Regions from separate parts of the Kluyvera sp. 1366 genome, predicted to be linked through region 1. Evidence: predicted binding sites of a transcription regulator. Region 1 holds the regulator's gene; the other holds the start of a gene.

Region 1 (3,386 bases):
GGTGCAAGGCCACGCCAGTAAACTGCACTATGAATTGGCGAACGATTTTGTTGAGCTGACCGGCAATGCCTTCATTCAGCAGCAGGACAGCAACATCAAAGGCGACCGCATCACTTACCTGGTGAAAGAGCAGAAGATGCAGGCGTTCAGCCAGGGCGACAGCAAGCGCGTGACTACCGTTCTGGTACCGTCGCAGCTGCAGGACAAAAACGGTTCGTCCGCGAGCCCTAAAAAGAGTAACTGATTGCTATGGCTACACTAATCGCTGAAAACCTGGCGAAAGCCTACAAAGGCCGCCGCGTGGTGGAAGATGTTAGCCTGCAGGTAAAATCCGGCGAGATTGTCGGCCTGCTGGGCCCAAACGGTGCCGGTAAAACCACCACCTTCTACATGGTGGTGGGCATTGTGCCGCGCGATGCCGGCCGCATCGTGATTGATGATGAAGACATCAGCATTTTGCCGCTGCATGCGCGCGCGCGTCGCGGCATCGGCTATCTGCCGCAGGAAGCCTCCATCTTCCGTCGCCTGAGCGTGTACGACAACCTGATGGCTGTGCTGCAGATCCGTGATGATTTAACCGAAGAACAGCGTCAGGATCGGGCCAACGAGCTGATGGAAGAGTTCCATATTGGCCATCTGCGCGACAGCATGGGCCAGGCGCTGTCGGGTGGTGAACGCCGTCGTGTGGAAATTGCCCGCGCGCTGGCGGCTAATCCGAAATTCATCCTGCTGGATGAGCCTTTTGCCGGTGTTGACCCGATCTCGGTTATCGACATCAAGAAAATCATCGAGCATTTGCGTGACAGCGGCCTTGGCGTGCTGATTACCGACCACAACGTGCGTGAAACCCTCGCGGTGTGTGAACGCGCTTATATCGTCAGCCAGGGACATTTAATTGCCCATGGCACGCCTGATGAAATTCTTGTAGATGAGCAAGTTAAGCGTGTTTATTTGGGCGAAGAGTTCAGACTCTGATAAGGTGTTGTAACACCCTACGTTTGCTTAGGAAATTCTTACCGAATTATGAAGCAAGGTTTGCAACTCAGGCTCAGCCAACAGCTGGCGATGACTCCACAGTTGCAGCAAGCCATTCGCTTGCTGCAACTCTCTACGCTTGAACTCCAGCAAGAACTGCAACTGGCGCTGGAAAGCAATCCGCTGCTTGAACAAACCGAACTGCACGAAGAAGTTGACGCACGTGAATTTCAGGATCAGGAAAGTGATTCGTTAGACACGCGCGAAGCGCTTGAACAGAAAGATATGCCTGAAGAGCTTCCGCTCGACGCTACCTGGGACGAAATCTACACCGCAGGCACACCGTCAGGCACCGGCACCGATTACCAGGATGACGAACTGCCGATTTACCAAGGCGAAACCACCCAATCGCTGCAGGATTACCTGATGTGGCAGGTTGAGTTAACGCCGTTCACTGATACCGATCGCGCGATTGCCACGTCAATTGTTGATGCCATTGATGAAACCGGCTATCTCACCGTCAGCTTACAAGACATTTATGACAGTATTGGTGATGAAGAGTTGGCGCTGGAAGAAGTCGAAGCCGTGCTCAAGCGCGTGCAGCGTTTCGATCCGATCGGCGTCGGTGCACGTGATTTGCGTGATTGCCTGTTAGTCCAGCTGTCGCAATATGCTGCCGCCACGCCCATGCTGGCGGAAGCACGCCTGATTGTTAGCGAACATCTCGATCTGCTGGCCAACCATGATTTCCGCAGCCTGATGCGCGTGACCCGTCTGAAGGAAGAGGTGCTGAAAGAGGCGATGCTGCTGATTCAGTCACTCGATCCGCGCCCAGGCCAGTCGATTAATACCAGTGAACCGGAATATGTCATTCCCGATGTGCTGGTGCGCAAAATCAGCAAGCGCTGGACGGTTGAACTCAATTCCGACAGCATGCCGCGCCTGAAAATCAATCAGCAGTATGCGGCGATGGGCGGAGCTGGCCGTAATGAAAGCGATAACCAGTTTATTCGCAGCAATTTACAGGAAGCCAAGTGGCTGATTAAGAGCCTGGAGAGCCGCAACGACACGCTGCTGAAAGTGACACGCTGTATCGTTGAGCAGCAGCAGGCGTTTTTTGAGCAGGGTGAGGAGTACATGCGTCCGATGGTGTTGGCGGATATCGCTCAGGCTGTTGATATGCATGAATCCACCATTTCCCGCGTGACCACGCAAAAGTATTTACACAGCCCGCGTGGCATCTTTGAACTGAAGTATTTTTTCTCCAGTCACGTCAACACCGAAGGCGGCGGCGAAGCCTCTTCCACGGCGATTCGTGCATTGGTGAAAAAATTAATCTCGGCGGAAAACCCCGCAAAACCCTTGAGCGACAGCAAACTGACCTCCATGTTATCCGAACAGGGCATCATGGTTGCGCGACGTACGGTTGCTAAATATCGCGAGTCTTTATCTATACCGCCATCAAACCAGCGCAAGCAATTGGTTTGACCGAACGAAGAAGGAAGACCTATGCAGCTAAACCTTACCGGACTTAATGTTGAAATTACCGAACCTCTGCGTGAATTTGTAAATACCAAATTTGCCAAACTGGAACACTATTTTGATCGTATCAATCAGGTTTATATTGTTCTGAAGGTAGAGAAGGTGACGCAGGTTGCGGATGCAACACTGCACGTTAACGGCGGAGAGCTGCACGCCACATCGGAAGCGGAAGACATGTACGCGGCCATCGACGGGTTAATCGATAAGCTTTCCCGTCAGCTGACCAAGCACAAAGACAAACTGAAAAAACACTAACCTTCACGCTTGCAGAGTGCTGACTGATTCGGCACTTAGAGCATAAATGGGGCGGAACTTACCGCCCCGTTTTGTCATCTGCGCAAGCGCCAGCGGGCGAACGGTAATGAAATCAATTGCCTGAAACTCGCGGCTATGTGAACTCGCAAGTGAAACGATGATGAACAACGATCTAACACTGGAATTGAGCTCGGTCCTTTCACTGGACTGTACCCGTAGCGGCGTACACTGCCAGAGTAAAAAACGCGCGCTGGAGATTATCAGCGAGCTGGCAGCGAAGCAGCTCAATCTGCCGCACCAGACGCTTTTCGAAGCCATCCTGACCCGCGAACGCATGGGCAGTACCGGTATTGGCAACGGCATCGCCATTCCACATGGCAAGCTGGAAGAGGACACCTTACGCGCTGTCGGCGTGTTTATCAGCCTCGATCAGCCTATCGCTTTTGATGCGGTAGATAATCAGCCGGTTGACCTGCTGTTTGCCCTGCTGGTACCTGCGGACCAGTGTAAAACCCACTTACACACGCTTTCGCTGGTTGCAAAACGCCTCGCAGATAAAACCGTCTGTCGTCGTTTGCGCGCGGCACAGAGCGACCAAGAGCTCTACGCCATTA
Region 2 (3,386 bases), on a different contig from region 1:
TCGCCACCAGACCGGCGATGAAGCCAGAGCAGGCGCCAAGCAGAGAAGGTTTACCGCGTACCGCCCACTCGCCAAACACCCACGACAGCACCGCACCCGCTGTAGCCACCACGGTATTCAGGAACGCCAGCGCAGCGATTTCGTTAGCTGAGGAAGCAGAACCGGCGTTGAAGCCGAACCAGCCCACATACAGAATCGCGGTACCGAGGAACACCATCGGCAGGTTGTGTGGTTTGAAGGCTTCTTTGCCGAAACCTGCACGTTTGCCCACCAGGTAAGCACCCACCAGGCCAGCAACCGCGGCGTTGATGTGAACCACGGTGCCGCCCGCGAAGTCGAGCGCGCCATCTTGCGCCAGCAAGCCACCAGCCCATACCATGTGTGCGATTGGCAGATAAGCCAGCGTCAGCCATACCACCACGAAGATCAATACCGCAGAGAAGCGAATACGTTCAGCCAGCGCACCAACAATCAGGCCGACGGTGATACAGGCGAAGGAAGCCTGGAACGCGATGTGAATGTACTGATAGAAGCTGCCCATCAGCGCTTTCAGCTCAATATTTTTCAGCATCGCCCACTGGAAGCTACCGAAGAAGGCGTTGCCTTCACTGAACGCCAGTGAGTAGCCGTAAATCACCCACAGCACGCAAACCAGTGAGAAGGTCACCGCAACCTGCGTCAGCATCGACAGCACGTTCTTGCCGCGAATCAAACCGCCGTAGAACAGCGCAATGCCGGGAATCGACATAAACAGTACCAAGGCGGTACAGATCATCATAAAGGCGTTATCGGCTTTATCCGCTACTGCAGGGGCGGCCGCCATCGCCAGAGAAGGTAACAGCGCAAGGCTGGTGAGGCCCAACTTCGTTATCAGTTTATTCATTTCTTTCCATCCCATCACAATTCAGAGCCCCAGTTACAGTGCTGCTTCGTCGGTCTCGCCGGTACGAATACGAATGACGCGCTGCAGTTCTGCGACGAAAATCTTGCCGTCGCCAATTTTGCCGGTATAAGCGGCTTTGCTGATGACATCGACCACTTCATCAAGTTGGTCGTCCGCAATAGCGATATCAATTTTTACTTTTGGCAGGAAGTTAACGCTGTACTCGGCACCGCGATAAAGCTCTGCGTGACCTTTCTGGCGACCAAAACCTTTAACCTCGGTAACGGTCAGTCCCTGAATGCCAATAGAGGATAAGGCTTCACGCACGTCCTCCAGCTTAAATGGTTTGATTACCACGGTAACCAGCTTCATACGTTCCCCTCCGGATAAGAAATTGAGTGAGTCTTCGCGGACACGTAGGGATATAAGCAAAGGCTGTGCCATAAATAACAAAAGGGGAATGTCAGTAGCATAGGCGCGCTGCATCACGCTTCGTTATGTGAAGCACAGCGCAGATTGCGGAGGAGGAAGAGGAAAGGTGTTGCAATATTGCACTTCTTTGGTGCTTCAAGCCTCAAAGAAGTGCATCAATACAGAACATTCCGATAAAACTGTGCAAAAAAGGTGCAATTCACCCTTCGGCTTGTACGGGGATGCCCGCCGCGAGTTCATCGCCGGCCTGCTGCAGCTGATACATCTGCCAGTAACGGCCCTGCTCGGCCAGCAGCTCAGCATGCGTACCGCGTTCAACCACCTGACCGCGATGCAGCACTAAAATCTGATCGGCTTCGGTAATGGTGGAAAGGCGATGCGCAATCACCACCAACGTGCTGTGCTGGCGTAGTGCACGTAACGCCTGCTGAATCGCCTGTTCCGTGCCGGAATCGATATTGGCCGTGGCTTCGTCGAGGATCAGGATTTGCGGTAATGACACCAGCACGCGCGCCAGCGCCAGCAGCTGTTTCTGCCCAACCGACAGATTATTGCCCTGCTCGCCTAAACGCGTATGGATGCCGTCCGCCATGCTGCGCGCCAGCGGTGCCAGCTGCACCGTCTCCAGCGCCTGCCACACCTGATCTTCCGGGATATCGCGCCCCAAACGCACGTTGGCCAGCAGCGAATCCGCCAGCACCACCGGATCCTGTTGCACCATCGCAACGCTTTGACGTAAAGCGGCGTGCGACAGCTGCGGCAGCGGGCGACCATCCAGTTCGATACTGCCGCGCGTTACCGGGTAATAGCCCATCAGCAGATTCGCCAGCGTGCTTTTCCCGCTGCCGGTGTGCCCCACCAGCGCAACAAAATGACGCGCCGGCACTTCGAGATTGATGTGGCTGAGCACATCGCGATTATCGCGATAGGCAAAGCTCACATCCCGCAGCGAGATGCTGCCGGAGGCCAGCGGCAGACTATCGCTGCCGTAACCTTGCTGCTCCGCATCCATCAGTTCGAAGATACGCTCGCCGGACACCACCGCCTGTTGCAGCATCGACTGCTGCGTGGTGAGTTCAATCAGCGGTTCATTGAGGCGGCCAAGATAGGTAATAAAGGCATACAGCACACCGACTTCAAACACGCCCGGCGTGGCGAAGCTGAACAGCATCAGCAAACCGCACAGAATCATGGCCGAAAACAGACTCAACAACGGGCGCAACAAAAAGCCATCCAGCCGCAGCGTTTCCATACGCGCCAGATAGTGTGAACGGCTGGCTTCGCCCATGCGTTCACCAAAGCGCGCCTGCTGGCGGAACTGCTGGATCACGCTCATGCCGTTGATCACTTCATTGAAGCCGTTGTTGATGTCCGCCAGATAGCTGCGCACGCGACGCGCAATCGGCGTGCTAAAGCGCTGATAAATCATCATCACCGTCAGCACCAGCGGGAAAATCACGATCGCTACCAACGCCATGCGCCAGTCGAGGGAGAACATCGCCACCAGCATCGCGCCAATCAACGCGGCAGCCCGCAACACTGTGGCCACCACGGTGACGTAGAGATCTTTGATCACTTCGGTGTCGTTGGTGACGCGCGAGATGATTTGGCCGACCGGCTGCGTATCGAAGGCGCTGAGCGGCTGGCGCAACGCCGCGTTCATCACGTCCACGCGCAATTGCTGCACCACGCCAATCGCCGCGCGGTTAAACAGCAACGCCTGAAAATAGTGCAAACCGGCGGCCAGCAATTGCAGCAGGACAAAGCCCACCAGCAGGCCCGCGACGATGCCCCACGGCATCTGATGTTTCGCCACCAGATTATCGATGAAGTAGCTTACCAGCACCGGTCCGGTCACTTCGGCTGCCGCCGCAATCCACAGCATGCCGACCGCCAGCCACAGCGATTTACGCCACGGTTTGCCATACGCCAGCAGTCGTTTCAGCGTCGGCCATAAACGTTGTGATTTAGCCACGGCTAGCTCCTTCTGCCACTTCATCGTCATCCAGTGCGGCTTCCAGCTGCTGATAACGGTACATATCGCGATACCACCCCTCTTTGCCCGCCAGAG

The links. The regulator sigma-54, encoded in region 1, starts transcription at its own class of promoters, with help from an activator protein. The targets are predictions, from matches to a motif close to GTTGGCACANNTTTCGCTNT.
Region 2: the regulator sigma-54 is predicted to act here: its motif matches at 1,309-1,328, upstream of glnK (P-II family nitrogen regulator).

What each region holds. Positions count from the first base shown of each region.
Region 1 covers NZ_JBTRDW010000005.1:390,552-393,937, forward strand. The annotation lists gene lptA (lipopolysaccharide ABC transporter substrate-binding protein LptA) at 1-244, shown strand, start outside; gene lptB (LPS export ABC transporter ATP-binding protein) at 250-975, shown strand; gene rpoN (RNA polymerase factor sigma-54) at 1,024-2,463, shown strand; gene hpf (ribosome hibernation promoting factor) at 2,485-2,772, shown strand; gene ptsN (PTS IIA-like nitrogen regulatory protein PtsN) at 2,933-3,386, shown strand, end outside.
Region 2 covers NZ_JBTRDW010000004.1:327,229-330,614, forward strand. The annotation lists gene amtB (ammonium transporter AmtB) at 1-883, opposite strand, end outside; gene glnK (P-II family nitrogen regulator) at 917-1,255, opposite strand; gene ACVLVH_RS10935 (SmdB family multidrug efflux ABC transporter permease/ATP-binding protein) at 1,515-3,290, opposite strand; gene ACVLVH_RS10940 (SmdA family multidrug ABC transporter permease/ATP-binding protein) at 3,283-3,386, opposite strand, start outside.